Regions from separate parts of the Streptomyces marispadix genome, predicted to be linked through region 3. Evidence: riboswitches for the same ligand, from Rfam matches in the RefSeq annotation. Region 3 holds a riboswitch; each other region holds the start of a gene.
What was found. A riboswitch is a leader RNA that binds a small molecule or an ion and turns the genes downstream of it on or off. The one in region 3 is predicted to bind cobalamin.
Positions count from the first base shown of each region.

Region 1 (9,759 bases), 3.7 Mb from region 3:
GAGCTTGGCGAGGTCGGCGATGTCGGAGTGGAGGTCGACCTCCTCGACGGTCCAGGTGTTCTTGATGGCGTCGCGGTAGCGGTCGTAGAAGCCGGGATAGCGCATCGGCCGCAGGGTCAGCTCGAAGCCGGGGTCGAGCAGATTCCCCGCGCGGCCGCCGTCGGTGTTCTTGGCGCTGGTCGTCACTGGCATGCCTCGCAGGACTCGGGGTTCTCCAGGGAGCAGGTGGCGGCGTCGGCGCCATGCGGGGGCGGCACGGACGCGTGCGGGGGCTCGGCGTCCGCCGAAGCAGCGGCAGCCCCCGCCGTCGCCGTTGCCGCCGCTGCGCCCGCGGCCCGTGCGATGCGCGTCGCCGGCCGCGAACGCAGGTAGTACGTCGTCTTGATGCCGCTCTTCCATGCGTAGGCGTACATCGAGCTGAGCTTGCCGATCGTCGGCGCCGCCATGAACAGGTTCAGCGACTGGCTCTGGTCGAGATACGGGGTACGGGCCGCGGCCATGTCGATCAGCGAGCGCTGAGGCAACTCCCATGCCGTACGGAAGAGTTCACGCACCTCCGCGGGGACCCGGCGGAGGTCCTGCACCGATCCGTCCGCCTCCCGCAGCTCCTCGCGAGTGCGTTCGTCCCACAGCCCGAGCCGCTTCAGCTCCGCTACGAGATAGGTGTTCACCTGGAGGAACTCGCCGCTGAGCGTCTCCCGCTTGAAGAGGTTCGAGACCTGCGGCTCGATGCACTCGCAGACGCCCGCGATGGCCGCGATCGTCGCCGTCGGCGCGACCGCCAGCAGCAGCGAATTGCGCATCCCCGTACGGCTGATGCGCTCCCGAAGGGCCGACCAGCGCTCCGGCCAGGCCGGTCGCGCCCGCGGATAGTGGTCGGGGTGCAGCACGCCGCGTGCGGTACGGGTCTCCTCCCAGGCAGGCAGCGGCCCGTGCCGCTCGGCGAGGTCCGCGCTGGCCCCGTACGCCGCGAGCATGATCCGTTCGGAGATACGGGTGGAGAGCCGCCGTGCCTCCTCCGAGTCGAAGGGCAGCCTCAGCCGGAAGAAGACGTCCTGGAGGCCCATCACCCCCAGACCGACCGGGCGCCAGCGGGAGTTGGAGCGCTCTGCCTGCTCTGTGGGATAGAAGTTGATGTCGACGACACGGTCCAGGAACGTCACCGCCGTACGCACCGTGGCGTCCAGGCGCTCCCAGTCCATAGCGCCCGACTCGCCGAGATGCGCCGCGAGATTGACCGAACCCAGATTGCAGACGGCGGTCTCGCCGTCGTCGGTGACCTCCAGGATCTCCGTGCACAGATTCGAGGAGTGCACGGTGCGGCCCGGCTTCGCCGTCTGATTCGCCGTGCGGTTGGCGGTGTCCTTGAAGGTCATCCAGCCGTTGCCCGTCTGGGCGAGGGTGCGCATCATGCGCGCGTACAGGCGGCGGGCGGGCACCCGGCGCACCGCACGGCCGTCCGCCTCCGCCCTGCGGTAGGCGTCGTCGAACTCCCCGCCCCAGAGGTCCGCCAGCTCCGGCACGTCGACGGGCGAGAAGAGCGACCAGTCGGCGTCCGCCTCCACGCGGCGCATGAACTCGTCCGGAATCCAGTGCGCGAGATTGAGGTTGTGGGTGCGCCGGGCCTCCTCGCCGGTGTTGTCGCGCAGTTCCAGGAACTCCTCCACGTCCGCGTGCCAGGTCTCCAGATAGACGCAGGCGGCGCCCTTGCGACGGCCGCCCTGGTTCACGGCGGCCACCGAGGAGTCCAGAGTGCGAAGGAACGGCACGATGCCGCCCGAGTGCCCGTTCGTGCCCCGGATCAGCGAACCGCGGGCACGGATACGGGAGTAGGACAGGCCGATGCCGCCCGCGTGCTTCGACAGCCGCGCCACCTGCTTGTAGCGGTCGTAGATCGAGTCCAGCTCGTCCTTCGGCGAGTCCAGCAGATAGCAGGACGACATCTGGGCGTGCCGCGTACCGGAGTTGAAGAGCGTGGGGGAGGAGGGGAGATAGGCCAGCGAACTCGTCAGCCCGTACAACTCCGCGACCTCGTCCGCCGCCTGTGCGGAGTCGCCGTCGGCGAGCCCGCAGGCGACGCGCAGCAGGAAGTGCTGCGGCGTCTCGATCACCCGGCGCGTCGTGGGATGGCGCAGCAGATACCGCGAATGCACCGTCCGCAGCCCGAAGTAGCCGAAGCGGTCGTCCGCTCCCGATTCGACCGCCTCCTCCACGAGGGCGTCGAGGCGGGCCGCGTGGGTCCGTACGAACGCGGCCGTACGGTCCGCGATCAGGCCCTCGCGGTGCCCCGTGGCGATGGAGGACGAGAAGGACGACGCGCCCTGGCCGCGGGCCTCTTCGCGGATGGCGAGCGTGAGCAGCCGGGCCGCCAGCCGCGAGTAGGCGGGCTCCTCGCCGATCAGCCCGGCGGCCTCCTCCGCGGCGAGCGACCTCGACTCGGCCTCGTCTGCGTCCTGTCGGCGTCCGCGCAGCACAGCTCCGGCGACCCGCCGGGGATCGGTGCCGGGAAGATCGGCGGCCAGCTCGGTCAGGGTGTGCAGCAGCGCGCCGTCCTCGGCGGGCTGCCCGGATACGTGAGGCGGCGCGGCGGAGCCGGGTGGCGATGCGGGTGCGATGGTCACGGGATGTGCTCTCCCTCGCTCGGGTCAGGTCACCGGTCACCGGGGGAGCGCACAGGCGGGCGCGCGGGCATGCCGCATCGCTCAGCGGCATGCCTTGCGGCGTCCACCGGCCCAACCCTCGGGACCCGGACGTCTGTCGACACGGCCGGCAGGCACTCGGACTCGCGACGAGGCGGCGGTGCCGCCCGTCATGGCGGGGCCATGGAGGGCAGCGAAGCACCACATCGCACACCGTTGCGGGACAGTTCCGGATTCACACCGGATTCCCCTGCGCGGCAGCGAGCACGAGCATACATCTAGTAGTGGAGAGCGCCAGTCGCCCCCACATATTGTGTCGACCGGTTCTGCTCTTTGGACTGGTTCGCAACTCGGTCCGCGGGCCGCCTGGTTGGCGACCGCGCGCTTCACCCGCGGTCGGCCCCGGCTCACAGTTCGAGCGCGTACGCCCGCAGCGCCATGCTCGGAAGCGGTTCCCAGTCCCTCTCCGGTATGCGTACGAAGCCCAGCCGCGCGTACAGCCTGTGCGCCGACGTCATCCGCTCGTGGCTGCACAGCAGCAGCCGTCTCAGGCCCCGTTCACGCGCCCGCTCGACGCATGCCCGCACCAGGGCCTCGCCCGCCCCGCGACCGCGCCCCTCGGCCCGTACCGCGAGCATCCTGAACTCGCCCTCGCCCGGGCCCGCGATGTCCGCGTACTCCCCGCCGTCGCCGACGAAGGCCACCGCGCCGAGCACTCGCTCCGACGCGGCCTCCGCGGCGACCAGCACCTCCGTGTGCAGTGCACGGCGCCGGGCCGCCCGCAGTGTGTCCAGATACGGGTCGTCCTCGCCGAAGTCCAGCAGCCCGTCCCGTAGATACGCCTCCGCGGTCAGCTCGCCGACCTCGTCCAGCTCCTCGTCGCGAGCCGGTCTGATCGTGATGTCCATGGAACGAGCATGCCTCGCCCCACTGACAATCGGGTGTCAGTGGGGCGAGGCATGCGATCGTGCGCAGTCCGGACTGTGCGGAGGGAGGGCTCCCGCTCTCTCAGTGCGCGCCGGTCGGCGCGGGCAACTCCTCCTGTACGCCCGGGTCTCCGACGTCCGCCGTGTAGTCCGAGGGACGCGTCTCGTCGACTCCGTCCGGTGCCTTCACGGCCCTCAGTACGAAGGTGAGCACCACCGTGACCACCGCGTTGAGCACGAACGCGGTCAGGCCGATGTACCCGATCTCCCCGATGCCGGGGATCACGTCGTTGCTGCCGCCGAAGTGCTTCTGCACCGGCGAGGAGACGCCGTACGCCGTGACCGTTCCGTAGACCATGCCGACGGCCCAGCCGGCCAGCAGCGCCCACCGGTGGAACCAGCGGGTGAAGAGCCCGCCCACGAGCGACGGGAACGTCTGGAGGATCCAGATGCCGCCCAGGAGCTGGAAGTTGATCGCGACCGTCTTGTCCATCCCGAGGACGAAGATCAGGGCGCCGACCTTCACCAGCAGCGACGTGATCTTGGAGACCTTGGTCTCCTGCTCGGGGGTCGCATCGGGGCGGAGGAAGTCCTTGTAGATGTTCCTGGTGAAGAGGTTCGCGGCCGCGATCGACATGATGGCCGCCGGTACGAGCGCGCCGATGCCGATGGCGGCGAAGGCGACGCCCGCGAACCAGCTCGGGAACATGTTCTCGAAGAGCTGCGGGATCGCGAGCTGCCCGTTCTTCACCTTGATGCCCGCCGCGATGGCCATGAAGCCCAGCAGTGCGAGCATGCCCAGCATCAGCGAGTACAGCGGCAGGATCGTGGTGTTCCGACGGATCACGTTGCGGCTGCCGCTGGAGAGCGTCGCCGTGATCGAGTGCGGATACATGAAGAGCGCCAGCGCGGAGCCGAAGGCGAGCGTCGCGTACGCCCACTGGTTGGGCGAGCTGGTGACGACCTCGCCCTTCGGCTTGCCCGTGGCCGGGTTGGTCTGCGACAGGGCGTCGCCGGCCTTGGCGAACACGTCGTCGAAACCGCCCAGTTTGAACGGGATGTAGATGATCGCCACCGCGATGACGATGTAGATCAGCGTGTCCTTGACGAAGGCGATCAGCGCCGGCGCCCGCAGCCCGGAGGAGTAGGTGTACGCCGCCAGCACCGCGAAGGCGATCAGCAGCGGCAGGTCCTTGATGAACCAGTGCGTCGACTCGCCGCCGCCGATGCCCATGACGTCCAGCACCGACTGGATGCCGACGAGTTGCAGCGCGATGTACGGCATCGTCGCGAGGATGCCCGTCACGGCGACCGCCAGCGCCAGCGACTTGGAGCCGAACCGGCCGCGCACGAAGTCCGACGTCGTCACGTACCCGTGCCGGTGCGAGACCGACCACAGCCGCGGCAGGAACGTGAAGATCAGCGGGTAGACGAGGATCGTGTACGGGACGGCGAAGAAGCCCGCGGCGCCCGCCGCGTAGATCGCCGCCGGAACCGCCACGAAGGTGTACGCCGTGTACAGGTCGCCGCCGAGCAGGAACCAGGTGACCCAGGTGCCGAAGCTCCGTCCGCCCAGGCCCCATTCGTCGAGGCTGTCGGCGTTCTCGGCCTTGCGCCAGCGTGCCGCGAGAAAGCCCATCGCCGTGACGAGCACGAAGAAGAAGACGAAGACGGCCAGCGCCACTCCGTTGACCCCGCTCATCGGGCACCGTCCTCTCCGCCGTCGGCGTCGCTTCCGTCTGCCGCGTCCGCCGCTTCGGTTCCGTCGGCCGCGCTTGCCGCGCCGGCCCCTCCGGTTCCGGCCGCGGCTCGCCGCCTCGCCTCGTCACGCTGGACGAGCTTGTACGCGACCACCGTCATCACGGCCGAGACCAGCACCCACAGCATCTGGTACCAGTAGAAGAACGGCAGCCCGCCGAGCGTGGGTTCGGTACGCGAGTACGAGCTGACCCACATCAGCGCGACGAACGGCAGGAAGAGGCACACTCCGACGGCCACCCGCAGCGGCGTGACCACGGGCGAGTGCGACGGCGACTGCGTCGCGGTCTCAGGTGTTTCGGGTGGCGCTGGCATGCCTCAACTCCGTCCGTCGGGTAACTCCTGTCGAGACGCGCAGGAAATCTAAACGAGCGCTTCGCACTCCGTCACTACCTGCACGGATAACGGAACGGCACCTTTTGTGCGGGAGGCGGCGGCGGTTGCCGCGGACGGCGCTAAAGCAGGCGCCGAGGCAAGCGATTTCGTAGCGTTCCGTGCCGTGAAGAGCGGTACGCACGGAATGCGAACCGAGCCGCGTTCGAGCCGTAAAGAGCGGTGCGAGGTCTATGTGCCCTACGGGGGCTATGACACCCGTCAGCCGTTGTGTCCGTGATGCGGGCGCTGGAGATTGGCGACGAACTTGTAGCGGTCCCCCCGGTAGACCGAGCGCACCCACTCCACCGGCTCCCCGTCGGTGTCGAGCGAGTGCCGCGAGAGCATCAGCATCGGCAGGCCCACGTCCGTGCCGAGCAGCCCGGCCTCCCGGGGAGTGGCGAGCGAGGTCTCGATGGTCTCCTCGGCCTCCGCGAGGTGGACGCCGTACACCTCCGCGAGTGCCGTGTAGAGCGAGGTGTACTTCACGAGGCTGCGCCGCAGCGCCGGGAAACGCCGCTGTGAGAGATGGGTCGTCTCGATCGCCATCGGCTCCCCGCTGGCGAGACGCAGCCGCTCGATGCGCAGCACGCGCCCGCCCGCGGGTATGTCGAGGGCGTCGGCGAGGCGGTCGTCGGCGGTGACATAGCCGATGTCGAGCAACTGCGACGTCGGTTCCAGGCCCTGTGCGCGCATGTCCTCGGTGTACGAGGTGAGTTGGAGGGCCTGGGAGACCTTCGGCTTGGCGACGAAGGTGCCCTTGCCCTGAATGCGCTCCAGCCGTCCCTCGACGACGAGTTCCTGCAGGGCCTGGCGCACGGTCGTGCGCGAGGTGTCGAACTCGGTGGCCAGAGTGCGCTCCGGCGGGACGGGAGTGCCGGGCGGCATCGTCTCCGTCATCTCCAGCAAGTGCCGCTTGAGCCGGTAGTACTTGGGCACGCGCGTGGTCCGCGCGCCGTTGCCGTTTCCGGACTCCGGTTCCGCCGCGGCTGTGACCGCGCCCCCGTCCGTGCTCATGGCTTGCCTTCCCGCTCGAGTCGTGCTGCCGTCACCGGCTTCCTCCGTGCGCAGGCGATGCGTGGCGCCTTGTGCGCGGCTTCGGTCACGGCACCGGATGCGGCGGCGTCTTGGGAGGTGCTGCGCTCTCCGGCCGCCGTTCCGGCTGTACTTCGCGGCTCACATCGTGGCACGGGGTCGGGCTCTCGGGACTCCCGCGCCCAGATGTCGTTCCGATAACGGAACCCCCGGCTTGGTTTCTGCACCGTTGACACCCTTATAGGTCTAGGCCAAGCTGCGAACTGGTCTAAACCATTAGACCAGTTCAAGCAGTCCGTTGGGGAGGATGCCGTGAGACGAGGACTCGTCGCCGCGACCGTGATCGCGGCTCTGACGGCGGGTGTTGCCGCCTGCGGGCCGGGCGGTGAGGGCAAGTCCGGTGCCGACGGCTTCAAGGGGCAGACGCTGACGCTCTGGGCCATGGACGGCTCGACGCCCGAGAAGTGGCAGAAGGACGTGAAGGCGGCCTTCGAGAAGAAGACCGGCGCCAAGCTGAAGCTCGAAGTGCAGCAGTGGAACGGCATCCAGCAGAAGTTGACCACCGCGCTCTCCGAACCCGAGCCGCCGGACGTCGTGGAGGTCGGGAACACCCAGACACCCGCGTACGCGAAGACCGGCGGCCTCGCCGATCTGAGCGATCTGAGGAAGACGATCGGCAAGGACTGGACGGAGTCCGTCAACAAGTCGGCCGTCTACGGCGGCAAGCAGTACGCGGCCCCCTGGTACACGGTCAACCGCACCGTCATCTACAACAAGCGGATCTGGGCGGAGGCGGGCGTCGACAAGACCCCGAAGACCCGCGCCGAGTTCTTCGACGCCCTCGACGCCATCAAGCGGAAGACCGACGCCGAACCGCTCTATCTCCCCGGCCAGAACTGGTACTTCTTCGACGGCCTCCTCATCGGCGAGCACGCAGACCTCGTCAGGAAGCAGGGCGGCAAGTGGGTGTCCGACCTCTCGAACCCCAAGGTCGGCGCCGCCATGAGGACCTATGAGAAGTACGCGTCGTACTCGAAGGCGCCCAAGGACAAGGACGAGGCGACACCGCAGCAGGCCGAGGTCTTCGCCAAGGGCAAGACGGGCGCCTTCATCGGGCTCGGCTGGGAGGCGGCGACCGCGATCAAGGCCAATCCGAAGATCGAGAAGGACATCGGGTACTTCACCATCCCAGGTGAGAAGGCCGGCAAGCCCGAGGGCGTCTTCCTCGGCGGCTCCAATCTGGCCGTCGCCGCGGGCAGCGAGAAGCAGGAACTCGCAAGGGAGTTCCTCAAGATCGCGCTGTCCGACGAGTTCGAGGGCGCGCTCGCCGAGGAGGGCGGCGTCATCCCCAACAAGGAGTCCCTCCAGAAGAAGGTCGAGGGCAACCCGGCCGCCGAGACCGCCGCACCCGCCGTCGCCGGCGGCGGACTGACGCCGCTCATCCCGCAGTGGGCGGCCGTGGAGAACCCGCCCAACCCCGTCAAGCGCTATATGACGGCCGTGCTCAAGGGGAAGTCGCACGCCGCCGCTGCCGCCTCCGTCGAGGACGAGTTCAACAAGAGGCTGTCGCAGAAGCAGTGACGTCCCGCCGGGCTGCCGGGGTGCAGGCAGTCGTGTTGCCGGAGGGGGTGGCACGACTGCCGGCACACCGGCAGCCCGGGCCCGGGCTCTACGACCGACTGAGCCGAGCTGGAGCAGAGATGTCAGTGCGAACCCATGACACGCCGCAGGCGGAGCGGGGCACGCCGTCCGCCACGTCCAACGGCGGCCCGCAGAGCAGCCGTCCGCAGAGCAGCGGCGCGAGAGTCCGCGGCAAGGGCGACGCCGACGGCAGGGGCGGACGCAGAGGCGGGAGCGACGGCGGCGGCACACGCGCCCTTCCGTATCTGCTGCTGCTCCCCGCGCTCGCGGCCACCGCAGTGCTGCTGGGCTGGCCGCTGCTGATGAACGGCCTGCTGTCCTTCCAGAACCTCAACATGACGCAGCTCATCCAGCACGTCACCGAGTGGGCCGGGTGGGACAACTACCGAACGACGCTGGGCAGTTCGGACTTCTGGCGGGTCACCCTGCGGTCGGTGCTCTTCACCGCCGCCAACGTCGTGATGATCATGGTGTTCGGCACCCTTACCGGACTGCTGCTCGCCAGACTCGGACCGCGCATGCGGCTGCTGCTCTGCGCGGGCCTCGTACTGGCCTGGGCGATGCCCGTCATCGCCGCGACGACCGTCTACCAGTGGCTGTTCGCACAGCGCTTCGGCGTCGTCAACTGGGTGCTCGACGCCCTGGGCTGGCACTCCATGGCGGGCTTCAACTGGACCGGCGGACAGCTCTCCACGTTCTTCGTCATCTCGCTGCTCCTCGTGTGGACGTCGGTGCCGTTCGTCGCGATCAACCTCTACGCCGCGACGACCACGATCCCCGGAGAGCTCTACGAGGCGGCGGCACTGGACGGCGCGGGCGCCGCGCAGAGCTTCGCCACGGTGACGCTGCCGTTCCTCAAGCCGTTCCTGCTGGTGACGACGTTCCTCGAAGTGATCTGGATATTCAAGGCGTTCCCGCACGTCTTCGCCGTCAACGAGGGCGGCCCCGACCGTCTCACCGAGACCCTGCCCGTCTACGCCTTCGTAGAGGGCGTGGGCAACCAGCACTACGGCACGGGCGCGGCCGTCTCCGTCCTCACGATCGTGATCCTGCTGGCGCTGATGTCGTACTACCTGCGCGCGGTGATGCGCCAAGAGGAGGGCGAGAAGTGAAAGCCGCCGACGCGGTGGAGAGCCGCAACCCGGTGAACCACGAAGGTGCGTCGCAGACCGGGGGTTCGGTGAACGCCGGGGGCGCGGCGAGGCCGGCACCGGCGTCCGCGCCCGCGCGGACGGGCGGGCGCATGCGCGTCTGGGCCGGCCTCTGGCCGAACGCGACCGCACTCGTGCTCTTCGCGTTCTTCGTCTTCCCCGTGTACTGGATGTTCAACACGGCGTTCAAACCGGACCGGGACGTCCTCAGCGACACCCCGGTCTGGTTCCCGTCAC
Region 1 is NZ_JAKWJU010000002.1:4,594,827-4,604,585, forward strand. It holds gene MMA15_RS19345 (ribonucleotide-diphosphate reductase subunit beta) at 1-192, opposite strand, end outside; gene MMA15_RS19350 (ribonucleoside-diphosphate reductase subunit alpha) at 183-2,621, opposite strand; cobalamin riboswitch at 2,753-2,926, opposite strand; gene MMA15_RS19355 (GNAT family N-acetyltransferase) at 3,047-3,547, opposite strand; gene mctP (monocarboxylate uptake permease MctP) at 3,648-5,267, opposite strand; gene MMA15_RS19365 (DUF3311 domain-containing protein) at 5,264-5,638, opposite strand; gene MMA15_RS19370 (GntR family transcriptional regulator) at 5,918-6,712, opposite strand; gene MMA15_RS19375 (extracellular solute-binding protein) at 7,043-8,311, shown strand; gene MMA15_RS19380 (carbohydrate ABC transporter permease) at 8,431-9,483, shown strand; gene MMA15_RS19385 (carbohydrate ABC transporter permease) at 9,615-9,759, shown strand, end outside.
Region 1: another riboswitch for cobalamin. It lies ahead of MMA15_RS19350 (ribonucleoside-diphosphate reductase subunit alpha); the one in region 3 lies ahead of MMA15_RS03895 (cobalamin biosynthesis protein).

Region 2 (9,759 bases), 390 kb from region 3:
GGCTCCGCGCGGGGCTGGGGCGCGGCCATGTCGACGGACACGGCCTTCGCGCTGGGCATGCTCGCCCTGGTGGGCCCGCGCTTCCCCCGGCGGCTGCGTGCCTTCATGCTCACCTTCACCGTCGTGGACGACGTGCTCGCGCTGGCGGTCATCGCCCTCGTCTACAGCGAACACGTCTCCCTCGTACCGCTGTTGACGGCCTGCGGCCTGCTCGCGGTCGTACTGCTGCTGCGGTACGCGACGGTCTCCTCCGGGTTCGCCTACGCCTTGCTGGGCGTCACCATGTGGGTCGCGATGCTGGAGTCCGGCGTGGACCCCGTCGTCACGGGTCTGGTGCTGGGGCTGCTGACCTACGCCTATCCCGCGTCCCGCGGCGATCTGGAGCGCGCCAGCGGGCTGTTCCGGCTCTTCCGTGAGCAGCCGACGGGTGAGCTGGCCCGTACCGCACGCGTCGGTCTCGCGGCGGCCATCTCGCCCAACGACCGGCTCCAGCACCTCTTCCATCCCTGGACGAGCTATGTGATCGTGCCGCTCTTCGCGCTCGCCAACACGGGGGTTCCGATCACCCCGGAACTGCTCTCCCGTGCGTTCTCCTCGCCCATCACCCTCGGCATCCTCGTCGGCTTCGTCGCCGGGAAGCCGGTGGGCATCGTCGGCGTCTCCTGGCTGGTGACGCGTCTCAGCGGCGGGCGGCTGCGTCCCCCGGTCGGCTGGGCGGCGGCCGCCGGAGGCGGGACGATCGCCGGCATCGGCTTCACCGTCTCGCTGCTGATCGCGGGACTGGCCTTCCACGGCGAGCAGTTGGACGAGGCGAAGGTCGGCGTGCTGAGCGCTGCGCTGTGCGCGTCCCTCGTCACCTGGGCCGTGTCGCGGGCCACGGCCATGCTGCCGCACCACGTCAAGGGCCGGGCGCTGCTGGGCACCTCGGCACCCGTACGGGATCTGGCGATCGAGGTCGACGACGAACGCGACCATGTACGCGGCCCCGCCGACGCCACCGTGACACTCGTCGAGTACGGCGACCACGAATGCCCGTACTGCGCGGGCGCGGAACCCGTCATCCGGGCGCTGCTGAGCGGCAGCGACGACGTGCGGCACGTGTGGCGCCATCTGCCGCTCACGGACGTGCACCCCAACGCTCAGCTCCGGGCGGAGGCGGCCGAAGCGGCAGGCGTGCAGGGCGCGTTCTGGGAGATGCACGACTGGCTGCTGGCCAACCAGGAGGAGACCAGCGTGCACATGCTGGTCCGTCAGGCGGAGGCGCTGGGCCTGGACACCGAGCGCTTCCGCGAGGATCTGCGTGCCCGCGTCGGAGCGGACCGGGTCGCCGAGGACATCGAGTCCGCCGACGAGAGCGGCGTGTCCGGCACGCCCACGTTCTTCGTCAACGGGCGCCGCCACCACGGCTCGTACGACAGCGCGGGCCTGCACGCGGCGGTACGGGCGGCACGCGTACGGGCAGACATCGGCGGCGTGTAGCGCGTGTTACCGCGCTGCCGCGGGCGGCCGCGTCCATAACTGCGGGGACACCGGCGCCGGGCGAGCCCCGGCCGGAATTCAGGGCCGGCCGGAATTCAGGGCCGAGCGGACATCCGGGCGCAAGGGACCGGCCCGGATGTGAGCCCGGACCGGATGTGACGTACTGCCCGCCGATCCAGGGAGACACACGGAACATGAGACGCGAAGACCTGCCCGCGCCCGAGACGGGCGTCCTGCTCACCCACTTCCTCACGGTGCGGGACGTGGCGCGCTCACGCGCGTTCTACTCCGGCGTCCTCGGCGGCACGGTGGTGCTGGAGGAGAACCCGTGCATCGTCCGGCTCGGCAACGGCTGGATCATCATGAACCCGGGCGGCGGCCCCACCCCCGACAAGCCCGATGTGACACTGCGTCCGCCGGAGGAGCCCGGCACCGCCGACTGCTTCCTCAACATCCGCGTGGCCGACATCCAGGAGTGCTACCGCGAATGGAGCGCCAGGGGCGCGGAGTTCCTCACCCCGCCCATCGACCGCAAGGCCGAACTCCGCTGCTACGTAAGGGATCCCGACGGCTACCTCATCGAGGTGGGGCAGGCGACCGGGATGCTGGAGGGCGTCTTCGCGGACCCGCCGGCCGGGACGCGCTAGCACGGCGAGCCCCCCAGGGGCCCGGTCCCCCGGGCCCCTGGGGCGGCGGCGTCCGTGGACCGTCTGAAGCCCCGGGCCGCCGAATCGCCTAGGTCTCCCAGATCTCCTCGGCTTCCTGGTCCTCCTCGCTCGCGGCGGCTTCGGGGTCCACCGCATCGCCCGCGCCGCGCCCCGCGAGATCCGTGCCCGCACGGAGGTTCCAGCGGCCCGACCGTCCGCTGAGTTCCGTGACCGTCAGCGGCGGTACGTCCACCCGCCACAGCACGCCCGCCGGCGCCGCCAGCGCGCACACCACGGCAGCACGTACGACATCGGGCTCTACGACCGCCAGCACGCGGCCGGGCGTATGCGCCAGCTCCGCCAGCCACTCCCCCGTCCTGGCGCACAGCCGCGCCACCGACTCACCGCCGTGCGGGGCGCGTTCGGGGTCAGACAGCCACAGCGCCACGCCCTCCGGCTCCGACGCGCTCACCTCGTCCAGGGTCCTGCCACGCCAGCGGCCCATCCCGCAGCCGGACAGCCGCTCGTCCGTGCGGAAGGCGGCGCCGGGGAAGCCCAGTTCCTCGGCAGTGCGCACACAGCGCGGCGACGGCGAGGCGACGTGCGTCCCCGCCGCCCGCAGCAGGGCGACGGCCGCCGACCGTGCCTGACGCGCGTCCCGCAGTCCCGCCGCGCTCAGCGGACGGCCGTCGTCGAAGCGGAAGGCGTCGGACGACTCGCTGCGTGCGGGCGAGATCAAAGTCACTCGCGTGGTCATCGGTCTCTCCTCGCCCCTTGAACGGGCGCTCTCCGTAGGGGAGTTGATCGGGCGTCGTCGCGATGTCCGGGATGGGCGGCCTTGGCCGGGCAGGTGCTGTCGGGGTACCTTCCGCTGGTATCGATCGACGACGGCAGGGCGGAAGCCGGTGGAATTCCGGCGCGGTCGCGCCACTGTATGCCCCTTCCGGTCTGCTGCCGTGTGCAGCGTACGGGCGGGGGCGAGCCAGACCCGCTGTGCCGTCACGAGCTCCAACTACAGGGACGCGAGTTCCCGACAGGAGGTCCTGCCATGGCACAGTCCATCGCTCCGCCCAGTTCCGCAACTCCCGCCTCCGGCGCCGCTGTTCCCTCGACGCTGCCGGTCAAGGCGATTCTCCCGTGGGCTTTCTTCTTCGGCCTGCTGATGCTCGTGGCGCTGTACTTCGTAGGGGCGGAGCAGGGTGCCACGTCCCTCATCTCCGGTACCGGCGTGCACGAGTGGGTCCACGACGGACGCCACCTCCTCGGCTTCCCCTGCCACTGAGCGGGGAGGGCACGATGAACTCCGCCACAGTGAGGACCCTCCTCGTGCGCGGCATGCTCGCCGGTCTGGTGGCCGGGCTGTTCGCCCTGGTGACGGCCTCGTTGCTGGGTGAGCCGCATGTGGACGCCGCCATCGCCTACGAGGAGGCGCACGCGCACTCCCACGAGCACGGCGAGGAGATCGTCAGCCGCGGCATGCAGTCCACGGCGGGCCTCGCCACGGCCGTGCTGGTCTACGGCGTGGCCCTGGGCGGCATCGCGTCGCTGGCGTTCAGCTTCGCGCTGGGGCGCGTGGGCCGGTTCGGGCCGCGTGCCACGGCGTTGCTGCTGTCGGGGGCCGCGTTCGTGTGCGTGTATCTGGTGCCGTTCCTGAAGTACCCGGCGAACCCGCCCTCGGTGGGCGACCCGGCGAGCCTCGACAAGCGCACGGCTCTGTACTTCCTGATGGTGCTGCTGAGCGTGCTGCTCGCGGTCGCGGCGACCATCCTCGGCAAGCGCCTGGCTCCGCGCCTGGGCAACTGGTACGCGACGGTGACGGCCGTGCTCGGCTTCGCCTTCGCCGTCGGGCTGGCCTATGCGTTCCTTCCGTCGCTGAGCGAACTGCCGGAGCACTTCCCGGCGTTGCTGCTGTGGCGGTTCCGGGTCTCGGCGCTCGCCGTGCAGCTCGTGCTGTGGTCGGCCTTCGGGCTCGCGTTCGGTCATCTGGCCGAACGCGCCCTGGGGGCCGGCCCGTTGGCCGACGGTGAGAGGGGGACTGCGCCGCCGCCGGCGGCCACTGCCGCGAACTGAACGGGACCGGACGGGCGTTCGGGCCGTATGGCGGCGTGAGCCGCGCAGGCGCGTCCGCTACGGAGCACCACCGCACGGCCCCGCCATGTACGCCGCCGCTGCCGGGCACCGCGACAGGTGCCCGGCAGCGGCGTCTTCGGGGCCGGGACCGGGAAGGCCCAGACCGTCAGCCCCTCAGGCCCTCAGCCGCTCAGCCCCGGTCCTGGGTCTCCGTGCGTACGCCCTCCCGAAGCTCTCGCCTCACCGTCCGCGCGGCCCTCGTCATGTGCTCCAGCGCCTCCCGGACCTCGGGCCAGCCGCGGGTCTTCAGACCGCAGTCCGGGTTGACCCACAGCCGCTCCGAGGGGACGGCACCGAGGGCCTTGCGCAGCAGAGACTCGATCTCGTGGACGTCCGGCACCCGCGGCGAGTGGATGTCGTACACGCCGGGGCCGACCTCGTTCGGATAGCCGGCGGCGGCCAGTTCGTCCGCGACCTGCATGTGGGAGCGTGCGGCCTCCAGGCTGATCACATCGGCGTCGAGGTCCGCGATGGCGGAGACGATGTCGCCGAACTCCGCGTAGCACATGTGCGTATGGATCTGGGTGTCCGCACGCACCACGCCCGTGGCCAGCCGGAACGCCTCCGTCGCCCACGCCAGGTACTCCGTCCTGCCCTCGGCGCGCAGCGGCAGCGTCTCCCGCAGCGCGGGCTCGTCGACCTGGATCACGGCGGTGCCCGCGTCCTCCAGGTCGGCGACCTCGTCGCGCAGTGCGAGGGCCACCTGGCGCGCGGTCTCGGCACGCGGCTGGTCGTCCCGTACGAACGACCACGCGAGCATGGTGACCGGGCCGGTGAGCATGCCCTTGACGGGGCGGTCCGTCAGCGACTGCGCGTAACGCGTCCACTCCACCGTCATCGGTGCGGGACGTGAGACGTCGCCCGCGAGGATCGGCGGCCGTACATAGCGGGTGCCGTAGGACTGCACCCAGCCGTGCCGGGTCGCGATGTATCCGCTGAGCCGCTCGGCGAAGTACTGCACCATGTCGTTGCGTTCGGGCTCGCCGTGCACGAGCACGTCCAGCCCGGCCTGATCCTGGAAGGCCACCACGTCGCGGATCTCGGCGGCGATCCGCTTGCCGTAGCCGTCGGCATCGAGGCGTCCCGCCCTCAAGTCCGCGCGTGCTGACCGTAGTTCACCGGTCTGCGGGAAGGAGCCGATGGTGGTCGTGGGCAGCGGCGGCAGGCCCAGCCGGGCACGCTGCGCGGCGGCACGCTCCGGATAGGGCTGGGCGCGGCGGGAGTCGTCGCCGGTGACTGCCTCGCTGCGGGCGCGCACCGCCGGGTCGCGGGTGAGCGCAGCCGACGAACGGGACGCCAGTGCCGCCGAGTTGGCGTGCAGCAGGCCCGCGATGACGTCGGTGCCTTCGCTCATTCCCTTCGCCAGGGCGACGGTCTCCTCCGTCTTCTGCCGTGCGAAGGCCAGCCAGCGTGCGATCTGCGGGTCGATGTCGCGCTCGACCGCGGCGTTCAGCGGCACGTGCAGCAGCGAGCAGGACGGGGCGACGTCGACGCGGCCGGCGAAGCCGAGCAGCGAAGCCAGCGTGGCGAGGGACTTCTTCAGATCGTTGATCCAGATGTTGCGGCCGTCCACGACACCGGCGACCAGCCGCTTGCCGGGCAGGCCGCCCGCACGCGCCAGGTCCTCCAGGTTGGCGGCGGCCCTGCCCGTGAAGTCCAGCGCCAGGCCCTCGATGGGCGCCTTCGCCAGTACGGGCAGCGCGTCGCCGAGCCGGTCGAAGTATGAGGCCGCCAACAGCCTCGGCCTGTCGGTGAGTTCGCCCAGCTCCCGGTAGGCGCGAGCCGCCGCGGACAGCTCGTCCGGGGTGCGGTCCTGGGCCAGCGCGGGCTCGTCGAGCTGCACCCATCCGGCGCCCGCCGCACGGAGGTCGGCGAGCACCTCGGCGTAGACGGGCAGCAGACGCTCCAGCAGAGTCAGCGGTTCGAAGTCCTCGGGCACGCCGGGCGCGGGCTTGGCCAGCAGCAGATAGGTGACGGGCCCGACGAGCACGGGCCGTGCCTCGTGGCCCTGTGCGATCGCCTCGGACAGCTCGCCGGTCTGCTTCGCCGAGTCGGCGGCGAAGCGGGTGCCGGGGCCCAACTCCGGTACGAGGTAGTGGTAGTTGGTGTCGAACCACTTGGTCATCTCCAGCGGTGCGACGTCCTGTGTACCGCGTGCCATGGCGAAGTAGCCGTCGAGCGGGTCCTGTTCGACGGCGGCACGGTGCCGCTCGGGCACAGCGCCCACCATGACGGTGGTGTCGAGCACATGGTCGTAGAGGGAGAAGTCCCCGGTGGGCACCTCGTGCACCCCGGTCTCCCTGAGCTGCCGCCAGTTCTCCCGGCGCAGGCGTGCCGCGGTCTCCCGCAGGGCACCGGCGGTGACGCGGCCCTTCCAGTAGCCCTCGACGGCCTTCTTCAGCTCACGTCCCGGTCCTTGGCGTGGGTAGCCGTGGACGGTGGGAGCCGTGGGCCGTGGGGTCTTCGAAGCGTTCGACGCCGCGGCTGCGGTCTTCGCTGTCACTCAACTCTCCTTCGCGAGTCTCGCCGGTGACCGTGGGGTACGGAGCGAGGTACTGACGAGGAGGAAAGGCGCCGCGGCGGCGACCACGCGCGCCGCGTGCCGCTCGCCTGTACCGCCGGCCCGCCCTCGAGGCCACCGAATCCGGTCCGCCGGGGACGTCTCCCTCGGGCCTCGCGGCCCTGGGCTCTCCCTTGAGGCGCCTTCCGGTGCCAGCGACCGGGGAGGAGCCGCGGGGAAGTACCCGGCGGGCAGTGGCAGGTCTTCGGACTCGTGGGCCTGCCGCGTCCGTGATCCACGGACGGGCTCCTACTGGCCGTCGCTTCCCGTGCCCATCGGGGGCCCAGTGCGTATGACGGCGTTCGTTCCCACTCACCGCTGCGGGGCAGTTCCGGACTCTCACCGGATTCCCTCTTGCGACGCCCTGCCTGGCGGACAGGGCGAACCGACTGCTCTTCCAGCCTACGAGCGGGCGAGCGGGGCGTACAACGGGCGGCGGTGAGGCGTACTTCATGCGCTGCCCCGGTTTACGGGCCCGTGGCGTGCGGGCGGCGCCGCATCAGGAGGGCCGTCCGGGTCGTGGCGGTGTGGCGCACGGGGTGTCGCGGGCCGCCGGTCCCAAGCTGCTGCCGGAGACTCGCCCCGCCGCGCAGGCCCTTGCGCGGTCCGGGGTCGAACAGTGCCACAAGCGACTGGAGATGATGACCATGGCATCCCGCACCGCGTCGGAGCCCACGTCCGCGTCAGCAGCGGCGGCCGAGGGGAGTTCCGGGGGGACGGACGCAGCAGGGCCGGAGGCGGCACCGGAGACAGCACCCGGAACGGCGTCCGCGTCCGAGCCCGAAGCGAACCTCGCCGACCCCGGCTTCTGGCAACTCCCCCACGACCGGCGCCACCGGATCTTCGCGGCGCTGCGCGAACAGGAGGCGCCCGCCTATTTCGCGCAGCCGCCGCACGTCGTGCGCAGGCACCGGCAGCCGGGCTTCTACGCCCTCGTCAGACACGCACACGTGCTGGAGGCCAGCCGTAACCCGGCGGTGTTCGGAAGTGCGCCCGGAGTGACCACGCCGCATCCCGCGCCATGGGTCAAGGCCCTCTTCGGCGATTCCATGGTCAACCTCGACGGCCGTGATCACGCCCGGCTGCGGAAGATCATCTCCCGGGCGTTCAGCCCCCGGTTGCTGGCGGGCGCCGAGCAGGACATCGAGAAGGTCGTGGCCGACGTGGTCGCGGACGCGGTACGGCAGCCGTCGCGTGACTTCGTGACCGCCGTGGCCTCCCTCGTGCCGTGCGAGGTCGTGTGCAACATGATGGGCATCCCACGCCGCCACCGGCCGCGCATCCTCGCCCAGCTCAACGACGCATCCGAGAACATCGGCGTACGGCGCGGCGCGGGCGCGAAGTTCCGCGTCCCCGGCAAGGGGCTCCGTGCGCTGGCCCGTATGCACGTCATGATCGCAATGCTCGCCCGCGAGCGGCGCCGCCGCCCCACCGACGACCTGATCTCGGCGCTCGTCACCGCCGACATCGACGGGCAGTGCCTCGGCAACCGTCAACTGGGGGCGTTCTTCACGCTGTTGATGGTCGCGGGCGTGGAGACCACCCGTAACGCGATCTCCCACGGCCTCGCGCTGCTCGCCGAGCACCCCGATCAACGGGAGCTGTGGGAGAGCGACTTCGAAAAGTACGCCGACACCGCCGTCGAGGAGATCGTGCGGTACTCGACGCCGATCATCCAGTTCCGCCGTACGCTCCGCTCGGACCACGTCATGGGCGGCCGTACGCTGCGCGAGGGCGAGACCGTCGCGCTCTACTACGCCTCCGCCAACCGCGACGAGGCCGTCTTCACCGACCCGGACGCCTTCGACATCACCCGCGATCCCAACCCCCACCTCGGCTACGGCGGCGGAGGACCGCACTACTGCCTCGGCGCGCACCTCGCACGCCAGGAACTCAAGGCGCTCTTCCGGCTGCTGCTCACCGACTCCGTCGGCATGCGGGCGGCCGGGCTGCCGGACCTCGTCCCGTCCAGCTTCGACAACCGCATCCGCTCACTGGAGTTCGAAGTCGCGAAGGGGGTTTCCGGCTCGGCCGGCTGAGCGCCCGTACGGGCGGGGAAGTTGCCACAGGCCGCGCCGGTGTCCGAAGGCTCCGGGCGCGGCCCGCGGCAACGGCGCAGAGGATCGGCACGCGGGCCGCACAGAGGGTGCCGACGCAGCGGAGCACGTTCAGCGGTAGGCGGCAGCAGGACGGTCACGAACTGAATTGAACGATGACGACCGGAGTTGTCGCAGCAGAGCACTGCTTTGCGCATGTGCGTTTCATGTGAGCCCGCATCGCCTTCTCCACCTCTCTCGGCGAATTGTTCTGCCACCAGCCGCTGTTCCCGGACGCCGCGTCGCCTTACGATTGACTTTCATGAACATCGCGGTGTTCCTCCTTGCACTGGGCGCCACTTGCCGTATCACCCGCTTCATAACCAAGGACACCCTGGCCGCCGGATTCCGGTCCTGGACGGCCGATCGTTTCGGAGAGGAATCCAAGCCCTCATATCTGGTCAACTGCGGCTGGTGCACGAGCATCTGGGTCGCCGCGGGAGTGGTTACGCTCGCCTATCTCATCGGCGGCACCGTCGCCTTTCAGGCTGTGGCTCTGATTCTGACGCTGTCCTACCTCGCGGGCGTGGCCTCCGAATGGGTCGACTGAATCGCTTGGACCAACCCGCACCCCCCAGGTCCGCTTTCCTCTGCTCGTCAACGCTGCCGCTTGGCAGAGGTGTTGACGGCATCTGCCGCGGGGACACGACACGGTGAGTACGGAATCCCCTGTTTGTGATCCGTCCTGTTGAGCGGCCGGGAAGAACGGCGATCCCCTCGGTCCGGCCGGGGTTCGCGTGCAGGGGGGACGATGGCCCGTCAGGCGGCCGTGAAATCGGCCGGTTAGAAGGAGGATTCGCCATGGGATGCAACTGCGGCAACAAAGCCGGCGCGAACAGGAATACGA
Region 2 is NZ_JAKWJU010000002.1:1,270,305-1,280,063, forward strand. It holds gene nhaA (Na+/H+ antiporter NhaA) at 1-1,479, shown strand, start outside; gene MMA15_RS05510 (VOC family protein) at 1,674-2,126, shown strand; gene MMA15_RS05515 (histidine phosphatase family protein) at 2,215-2,883, opposite strand; gene MMA15_RS05520 (CbtB domain-containing protein) at 3,175-3,408, shown strand; gene MMA15_RS05525 (CbtA family protein) at 3,423-4,196, shown strand; gene metE (5-methyltetrahydropteroyltriglutamate--homocysteine S-methyltransferase) at 4,387-6,759, opposite strand; cobalamin riboswitch at 6,996-7,222, opposite strand; gene MMA15_RS05535 (cytochrome P450) at 7,464-8,855, shown strand; gene MMA15_RS05540 (DUF1360 domain-containing protein) at 9,175-9,462, shown strand; gene MMA15_RS05545 (DUF7196 family protein) at 9,714-9,759, shown strand, end outside.
Region 2: another riboswitch for cobalamin. It lies ahead of metE (5-methyltetrahydropteroyltriglutamate--homocysteine S-methyltransferase); the one in region 3 lies ahead of MMA15_RS03895 (cobalamin biosynthesis protein).

Region 3 (9,759 bases):
CCCTGATATACGGGCTCCCGGCCGCGATGTGCTCGCCCGCCGCCCCCGCGGGCCTCGGCGCCGTGGGCTCACTCAGGTGTGGGCCGCTGCCCGTACCCCTTCAACTTCTCCTGTACGCGGGCGAGTTCGCCGTCCGGGATCAGCGAGGGGGTGCGCCCCGGCACCGAGTGGGCGGCGAGCCAGACGCGGCACATCCACTCCAACTGGGCGGTGCGCTCGTACGCCTGGCGGAGATCGTCCCCGTAGGCGATCGTGCCGTGGTTCTGGAGGAGGCAGGCGCTGCGGCCTTCGAGGGCGGTGAGCATGTGTGCCGCGAGTTCGTCGCTGCCGTAGGTGGCGTAGGGCGCGACGCGCACGGGGCCGCCGAGCGCGGCCGTCATGTAGTGGATGGCGGGGAGTTCGCCCACGAGGGCGGAGACCGCGGTGGCGTGCACGGCGTGCGTGTGGACGACCGCCCGGGCGCCGGTGTGCCGGTAGACCGCGAGATGCATGGGGAGTTCGCTCGTCGGCGTCAGGCTGCCCGCGGTGCGGCGGCCTTCGAGGTCGACCGCGCACAGGTCGCCGTCGCCGAGGCGCTCGTAGGGGACGCCGCTCGGTGTCACCAGTACGGTGTCCGCGACCCTCGCGGAGACGTTGCCCGAGGTGCCGACGACCAGTCCCTCGGCGGTCGTTCGCCGGGCGGTGGCGGCCAACTCCCGCCATGCGCACAGCAGTTCGTCCGGGTCGGCCGCCGGGGTCGTCGTCGGCTCCGGCTCCGGCTTCCGCTGATCCAACCGTTCCACCTGTCCTGTCCACCAGTTCCGTAGTTGCGGTCCTGTACTTCCGCTCCCGTAGTTCCGCTTGTGTAGTTCCCTACAGCCCGCGGCTGGTTCCGGGCATCCCGCGGCTTCGGACGTCACGCCCGTTCAGGCCGGGCCTCCGGCTCGCCCGCGAGATTCCGTTCGCATCGGCGGAAGATGCCCCGTGCACCTTCGCGAGCTGCGGCGCAGGACCGTCCGAGAGGGCGGAGATGCAGGTGCGACGGGTGTGTGACACCGCTCACAACAGGCGTCCGGGAGCGACACTCACAGGCCCGCCGCAGTTCATCTGCCGTTCACCCACCGTCCCTACGTTCATCTGGACATCAAACTTCGAGCGGATTGTGCCTGGGTGAATGGAACACATCACGCTTCTCATCGGGATCGTGATCGTCACGGCCTTGGTGTTCGACTTTACGAACGGCTTCCACGACACGGCCAACGCCATGGCCACCACCATCTCCACCGGGGCACTCAAGCCCAAGACAGCGGTGGCGATGTCGGCGGTCCTCAACCTCGTCGGGGCTTTCCTCTCCATCGAGGTCGCAAAGACCATCTCCTCCGGAATCATCGACGAAAGCTCCGGCATCCGGCCTGAAGTGATCTTCGCAGGGCTGGTCGGAGCGATCATCTGGAACCTGCTGACCTGGCTCGCCGGGCTCCCCTCCAGCTCCTCGCACGCGCTGATGGGCGGCCTGCTCGGTGCGACCGTGGCGTCCGCCGGAATCGGTGCCGTCAACGGCGGCACCGTCGTGATGAAGGTGCTCATCCCCGCCGTCGCCGCACCGCTGGTCGCGGGTCTCGCCGCGCTCTTCGCTACGCGGCTGACCTACCGGGCGGCGGGCAAGGCCGACGAGCAGCAGACCGCCAAGGGCTACCGGACGGGGCAGATCACCTCCGCCGCGCTGGTCTCCCTGGCACACGGCACGAACGACGCACAGAAGACCATGGGCGTCATCACTCTCGCCCTGATCACCGGCGGTGTGATCGCCCCGCAGGCGGACCCGCCGACCTGGGTGATCGTCTCGGCCGGACTGGCCATCGCCCTCGGCACGTACCTGGGCGGCTGGCGGATCATCCGCACCATGGGCAACGGCATCACCGACATCAAGCCCCCGCAGGGATTCGCCGCGCAGACCTCCGCCGCGGTGACCATCCTCGCCTCCTCCCACATCGGCTTCTCGCTGTCCACGACTCACGTCTGCTCCGGCGCGGTCATGGGCTCCGGGCTGGGCCGTAAGGGCGGAATCGTGCGCTGGTCGACCGCGGCCCGCATGGTGGCGGGCTGGGGGCTGACGCTCCCGGCGGCGGGGATCGTCGCCGCGGGCGCGGCTCTGCTGGCACAGCAGGGCGACTGGGGCGTCAGCACCGTCGCAGTGCTCGCGGTGGCGGTCGGCGCGGGCATCTGGCTGCTCTCGCGCCGTCAGCCCGTCGACCACACCAACGTCAACGACGCGACGCTGCCCGGGTCTTCGGAGCCGGAGCCCGCCGGAGTCGTCACCGCCGCGCTCCGTACGGTCGCACCGCCGCCCGCTGCGGCAGCGGTGCACGCCAAGGCGGCTTCGGCTGCCGAGGCCGGGGACGGAAATACGCAGGGCGCCCCCGAGGGGGTCCCGGAGGGCGTACCCGCGGCGGCGCAGCACGCCGACGCATAGCCGAAACGCAATCCGACACCGGAACGACAGGGAAACGCTATGGACATCGACTGGGCAGCGCTGGGACAGGTATTCGGCGTCAGCCTCGTGGCCTCGGTCGCCCTGGTGGGCGTGTTCACGCTCGGCATCGTGGGCTCCTCCACGGGCAGGGCGGAGGGCTCGCAGACCGGCGGCGGTACGACCGTGCTCGCGCGGACCGGCGCATACACGTGCTTCGCGCTGTGCGCGGCGGCCGTGGCCTACGGGATCTACATCATCACCGCTCCCTGAACCGGGTGGCGCCGGCGGGCGCTTGAGGTCGTCCGCCGGTGTTCCCGCGAGGGATTCTGAAGGGGTACGGAGGGGCGCTCCGTGCCCCTTCGCCATGTTCCGGCGCGGCCTGCCGTGTGTCTGCTCACACTCTCCCGTCGCAGGTCAGCGGCGAGTTGACGGCCCTGTCGGTACGTGGTGGACTGCCGATTGCCCAACGGCGGCAGGAGAGGAAGCCGGTGCGAATCCGGCGCGGTCCCGCCACTGTCACCGGGGAGCGCACCCCCAACCGAAGGTCACGGCCCGTTAGTTCGAGGGCTGGAAGGCCGGGGGTCGCAGCGATCCGGGAGCCAGGAGACTCTCGTCGCCGGCACGTCGAACCAGGGCGAGGACCCTGAGTGAGGACTCCGTCATGCGTGGCTTGCCAGCCTCTCCCACACCTGTGTCCGCGCGCCTTCACTTCGGGGCGCGGGTGACCGGCGGTCCCCAAGTCCCTTACGGCGTACACCGATCGACGGACTGCCAGGCCCCTGTGCGGCGGATTCCGGTCCGCCGGGTGCCCCTCCGCCTGGCTCCGCACCCCGCCGGGCGGCGGCACGCCTCCGCCCGCGTACTCCTTCGAGGCACCACGACGGCTCGCTGACGATGCGGGCCGATCGAGCCTACGTATGCGCCGCTGCCCTCGGTCACCTCGGTGATCTGCTCTTCGGCGATCCCCGGCGCGGGCATCCGGTGGCCGTCTTCGGCAAGGCCGCCGGGGCCGCCGAGCGCGTCATGTGGCGGGACGGCAGGGCGGCGGGCGCCGCTCATACGGTGCTGTGCGCCGGTGGCGCGGTCGCCGCCGTGACGGCGCTCGGGCGCACGGTCCGCGCCGTGGCAGGTGCGGGCGGCGCCACGCTCTTCGACGCCGCGGTGACCTGGACCGTGCTGGGCGGCACCGGCCTGCGGGAGGAGGCCCTGGCGGTGGCCTCGGCGCTGGAGGCGGACGATCTGGCGGGCGCACGGCGGCTGTTGCCGCATCTGTGCGGACGCGACCCGCAGTCGCTGGACGCGGACGCCGTCGCACGCGCCGTCGTCGAGTCGGTCGCGGAGAACACCTCGGACGCCGTCGTCGGCGCGCTGGTGTGGGGCGCCCTCGCGGGTGCTCCCGGGATGGCCGCCTTCCGCGCGGTCAACACGCTCGACGCGATGTTTGGTCATCGCTCGCCGCGTTTTCTGCGCTTCGGATGGGCAGCCGCCCGGCTGGACGACGTAGCGGGGTGGCCCGGTGCGCGTCTGACGGCGGTGCTCGCCGCGCTGGCGGGGCCCTCTCCTCGGGGGGCGCTGCGGGCGTGGCGCGGGGACGCCGGTGACCATCCCAGCCCCAACGCGGGTCCCGTGGAGGCCGCGTTCGCGGGCGCGCTGGGAGTGCGGCTGGGCGGCACCCTCAGCTACGGGGGACGCGTCGAGCGCAGGCCGGTGCTCAACCCGGGCGGGCGCGCGGTGCATACGCGGGACATCGCCGAGGCGGTGCGGCTTTCGCGGCGTGTGGGCGTACTGGCGCTGGTGATCACCTCGGCGGCCGGGGCGCTGCGGCTGCGGCGATTCCGGCCTCGGGCGGAGCGAGCGGCGGGGGAAGGGGGACGGGCGTGAGTGAGGCCGTAGAGCGCGGAGGCGGGGAGCCGGGCGGCCGGCCCGGCAACGGTCGGCCCGGCAACGGTCGGCTCAGCGGAGGAGGACTCGGCGGCGGGCTGCTCGTCGCGGGCACCACGTCCGACGCGGGCAAGAGCGTGGTGACGGCGGGCATCTGCCGCTGGCTGTCACGCAAGGGCATGAAGGTCGCGCCGTTCAAGGCGCAGAACATGTCGCTCAACTCGTATGTGACGAGGGAGGGCGCGGAGATCGGCAGGGCGCAGGCCATGCAGGCCGCCGCCGCCCGCACCGAGCCGACGGCGCTGATGAACCCGGTGCTGCTCAAGCCCGGCGGGGACCGCAGCAGCCAAGTGGTGCTGCTGGGCAGGCCCGTCGGGGAGATGACCGCGCAGGGCTACCACTCCGGCAGGCAGGAGCGTCTGCTGGACACGGTCGCCGACTGCCTCGCGGAGCTGCGGCGCAGCCATGACGCGGTGATCTGCGAGGGCGCCGGCAGCCCCGCGGAGATCAATCTGCGGCGTACCGACATCGTCAACATGGGCCTGGCCAGGGCCGCAGGACTGCCCGTGGTGGTGGTGGGCGACATCGACCGGGGCGGGGTCTTCGCGTCCTTCTTCGGTACGACGGCGCTGCTGGCGGAGCGCGATCAGGCTCTGCTGGCGGGCTATGTGGTCAACAAGTTCCGCGGTGACGTGGCGCTGCTGGAGCCGGGTCTGGAGATGCTGCACGGCCTGACGGGGCGGCCGGTGCTGGGAGTTCTGCCCTTCCGGCGCGGTCTCGGCATCGACGCGGAGGACGGGCTGGCGGTGTCACTGGGCGGCGCGGTCGGCGAGCCCCGGGAAGCGGCTCCGCTCGGAAGTGACGTGCTGCGCATAGCCGTTGTGGCGCTGCCGCTGATGTCGAACTTCACCGACGTGGACGCGCTGGCCGCCGAGCCGGGTGTCGTGGTCCGCTTCACCGCCCGTCCCGAGGAGCTTGCCGACGCGGATCTGGTGGTGCTGCCCGGCACGCGCGGCACCGTGAAGGCGCTGGCCTGGCTGCGGGAGCGCGGCCTCGCGGAGGCGGTGGTGCGGCGCGCGGCCGAGGGTCGTCCCGTGCTGGGCATCTGCGGGGGATTCCAGATGCTGGGCGAGCGGATCGAGGACGACGTCGAGTCGCGGGCCGGGACCGTCGAGGGTCTCGGTCTGCTGCCGCTGAGGGTGCGCTTCGCGCAGGAGAAGACGCTCGCCCGGCCCTCGGGCCGTGCGCTCGGCGAGCATGCCGAGGGCTACGAGATCCATCACGGCGTCGCCGAAGTCACGGGCGGCGAGGCGCTGTTCGCCGACGCCGGCGGCAATCCCCTGGACGGCTGCCGCATCGGTTCCGTACGGGGCACGCACTGGCACGGAGCGCTGGAGAGCGACGGCTTCCGCAGGGCGTTTCTGCGCGCGGTGGCCGACGAGGCGGGGCGCACGGGATTCGTACCGGCCTCGGACACCGGTTTCGCGGCGCTGCGCGAGGAGCAACTGGATCGCCTGGGCGATCTCATCGAAGAACACGCCGACACCGACGCGCTGTTGCGGCTGATCGAGTCGGGCCCGCCTGCGGGCCTGCCGTTCGTCGGGCCGGGCGCGCCGGAGGCACGACACGCGGGAGCGTCCTCATGAGCACTGTTCTGCTGCTGTCCACGTCCGATACGGATCTGCTCGCGGCCCGCGCCTCTGGCGCCGCGTACCGGATCGCCAATCCCACGAGGGTGGATGCGGCGGAGGACCTGCCGGGGCTGCTGGAGGGCGCGGACATCGCGGTCGTACGGCTGCTCGGCGGCAAGCGTGCCTGGGAGGACGGGCTGGCGGCGCTGAAGGCGTCGTCGGTGCCGACGGTGCTGCTGGGCGGGGAGGCCGTGCCGGACGCCGAGCTGATGGCGGAGTCGAGTGTGCCCTCGGGCGTGGTCGCCGAGGCGCTGAGATATCTCGTGGAGGGCGGGCCGGAGAATCTCCGGCAGCTCGCAGGTTTCCTGTCCGACACGGTGCTGATGAGCGGGGAAGGCTTCGAACCGCCCGCCGCCATGCCGGAGTTCGGGGTGCACGGCGCCCGCGAGCAGCGGCCGGGGCGGCCGACGGTGGGCGTGCTCTTCTACCGGGCGCACGAACTGGCGGGCAACACCGCCTTCGTGGACGTGCTGTGCGACGCGATCGAGGACGCGGGCGCCAACGCCCTTCCCGTCTACTGCGGTTCGCTGCGCGGCGCAGTCGATACGCGGCGGAGGGCGGGGGCCGGGAGCGATGAGGAACGCCCCCAGGACGAGGAAACGGGCACCGCGACCGGCACCCGCCCGCGGCGGAGCCGGGACGGAGCGCGCACGAGGCCACGCAGCGCCGATCCGGAGTTGTACGAACTGCTGGGCCGTGCCGACGCGTTGGTGACGACGGTGCTCGCCGCGGGCGGCACGCGCGCCGGCGACGCCTCCGCCGGGGGCGACGACGAGACGTGGGACATCGGTGCGCTCGCCGAGCTGGACGTGCCGCTGCTGCAAGGGATGTGCCTGACCACCACACGTGAGGCGTGGTCGGAGTCGGACGCCGCGCTGTCCCCGATGGACGCGGCGATGCAGGTCGCGATCCCCGAGTTCGACGGACGGCTGATCACGGTGCCGTTCTCCTTCAAGGAGGAGGGCCCGGACGGCGTCCCCGTCTACGCGGCGGACCCGGAGCGTGCCCGCCGTGTCGCGGGAATCGCCGTACGCCACGCGGCACTTCGGCACAAGCCGAACTCCGAGAAGAAGCTCGCGCTGGTCTTCACCGCCTACCCCACGAAGCACTCACGGGTCGGCAACGCCGTCGGCCTGGACACCCCGGCCTCCGCCGTGAAGCTGCTGGACGCGCTGCGCGACGCGGGGTACCGGGTGGAGGGACACCCGGACGACGGCGACGAGTTGATACACCGGCTGATCGCCGCGGGCGGCCACGACGTGGAGTGGCTCACGGAGGAGCAGCTCGCCGCAGCGCCCGCGCGGGTGCCGCTGAAGGACTACCGGGAGTGGTTCGCGCGTCTCGACCCGGGTCTGCGTGCGGAGATGACGGAGGCGTGGGGCGAGCCGCCGGGCAGCCTGTACGTCGACGGGGACGAAATCGTCCTCGCCTCCCTGCGGTTCGGGAACGTCGTGGTGCTGATCCAGCCCCCACGCGGTTTCGGCGAGAACCCGATCGCCATCTACCACGACCCCGACATGCCGCCGTCGCACCACTATCTGGCGGCGTACCGCTGGATCGAGTCGGCCGAGTCGGAGGGCGGCTTCGGCGCCGACGCCATCGTGCACATGGGCAAGCACGGGACGATGGAGTGGCTGCCCGGCAAGGGCCTGGGCCTCTCCGCGGCGTGCGCTCCCGACCCGGTGCTGGGCGATCTGCCGCTGGTGTACCCGTTCATCGTCAACGACCCGGGCGAGGGCACCCAGGCCAAGCGCCGGGGCCACGCCACCGTCGTCGACCATCTCGTACCGCCGATGGCGAGGGCCGACTCCTACGGCGATCTCGCCAAGCTGGAGCAGCTTCTCGATGAGTACGCGCTCGTCAGCGACCTGGACCCCGCCAAGGCGCCGGCCGTGCGCAGTCAGATCTGGACGCTGGTGCGCGCGGCGGAGCTGCACCACGATCTCCACGTCGAAGAGCAGCCCGGCGAGGACGAGTTCGACGACTTCGTGATGCACGTCGACGGCTGGCTGTGCGAGATCAAGGACGTGCAGATCCGCGACGGGCTGCACATCCTCGGCGGCGGCCCCGAGGGCGAGCCGCGCGTCAACCTCGCGCTGGCGGTGCTGCGTTCGGCGCAGGTGTGGGGCGGAGTCTCGGGGGCGCTGCCCGGTCTGCGGGCTGCGCTCGCGGCCCATTTCGGGCTCGTCGAGGGCGAGTTGCTGGCGGAGCCGGGCGCACGCGCCGATGTGCCCGAGGAGTTGGCCAAGCTGGCGGAGGGCCCGTCGCGTACCGCGTCGGACGCGGTGGATCTGCTGGAGCGCCTGGCGCGCACGCTCGTCGAGGAGATGGAGGCGCGCGACTGGTCCGAAGAGCAGGCGGCACCCGTGGTCGCGGGCGTGCTCGGAGTCGGACCGGCCGATGCCGTACGGGTGCTGGAGTTCGCCGCGAAGGAGGTCGTGCCCCGTCTGGCGCGCACCACCGACGAGATCGGCAACGTACTGCACGCCCTCGACGGCGGCTACATCCCCGCGGGCCCTTCCGGCTCGCCGACGCGCGGGCTGGTCAACACGCTGCCGACCGGGCGGAACTTCTACTCCGTCGACCCCAAGGCCATTCCGTCCAGGCTCAGTTGGGATGTGGGCAGTGCGCTGGCCGACTCGCTCGTCCAGCGCCATCTCGACGACACGGGCGAGTATCCGCGTTCGGTCGGGCTGACCGTGTGGGGTACGTCCTGCATGCGTACGCAGGGCGACGACATCGCGGAGATCCTTGCTCTGCTGGGCTGCCGCCCCGTGTGGGACGACGCGTCGCGGCGAGTCACGGGCTTCGAGGTGGTGCCGCTGGAGGAGCTGGGCAGGCCGCGCATCGATGTGTCGGTGCGCATCTCCGGCTTCTTCCGTGACGCGTTCCCGCATGTGGTGGCCATGGTCGACGACGCCGTAAGGGCGGTGGCGGAGCTGGAGGAGCCCGCCGACCGCAACTTCGTGCGGGCGCACGCCGACGAGGACACCGAGGCGCACGGCGACCGCCGCCGGGCCACGTCCCGCATCTTCGGCTCCAAGCCCGGCGCGTACGGCGCGGGCCTGCTGCCGCTGATCGACGCCCGCAACTGGCGCTCCGACGCGGACCTCGCGGAGGTCTACGCGGTGTGGGGCGGCTACGCCTATGGACGCGGACTGGACGGGCGTCCCGCACGCGGCGACATGGAGGCCGCGTTCCGGCGCATCCAGGTCGCGGCGAAGAACGTCGACACCCGCGAGCACGACATCGCCGACGCCGACGACTACTTCCAGTACCACGGCGGGATGGTCGCCACCGTCCGCCATCTGACGGGCGAGTCCCCCGAGGCGTACATCGGGGACTCGGCGGTGCCGGACCGCGTCAAGACCCGCACCCTCGGGGAGGAGACGCACCGCGTCTTCCGCGCCCGCGTCGTCAACCCGCGCTGGATGGCGGCGATGCGCCGACACGGCTACAAGGGCGCCTTCGAGATGGCGGCGACCGTGGACTACCTCTTCGGCTACGACGCGACGGCCGGCGTCGTCGACGACTGGATGTACGAGAAGCTCGCCGCCGAGTACGTATTCGCCCCCGAGAACCAGGAGTTCATGAAGCGCTCCAATCCATGGGCGCTGCGCGGCATCGCCGAGCGGATGCTGGAGGCCGCCGACCGTGGCCTTTGGCAGGAGCCCGATCCGGGGACCCTGGAGCGGCTGCGCGAGACGTATCTGGAGCTGGAGGGCGACTTGGAGG
Region 3 is NZ_JAKWJU010000002.1:879,214-888,972, forward strand. It holds gene MMA15_RS03880 (class II aldolase/adducin family protein) at 69-713, opposite strand; gene MMA15_RS03885 (inorganic phosphate transporter) at 1,154-2,452, shown strand; gene MMA15_RS03890 (hypothetical protein) at 2,492-2,722, shown strand; cobalamin riboswitch at 2,931-3,062, shown strand; gene MMA15_RS03895 (cobalamin biosynthesis protein) at 3,347-4,333, shown strand; gene MMA15_RS03900 (cobyric acid synthase) at 4,432-5,979, shown strand; gene cobN (cobaltochelatase subunit CobN) at 5,976-9,759, shown strand, end outside.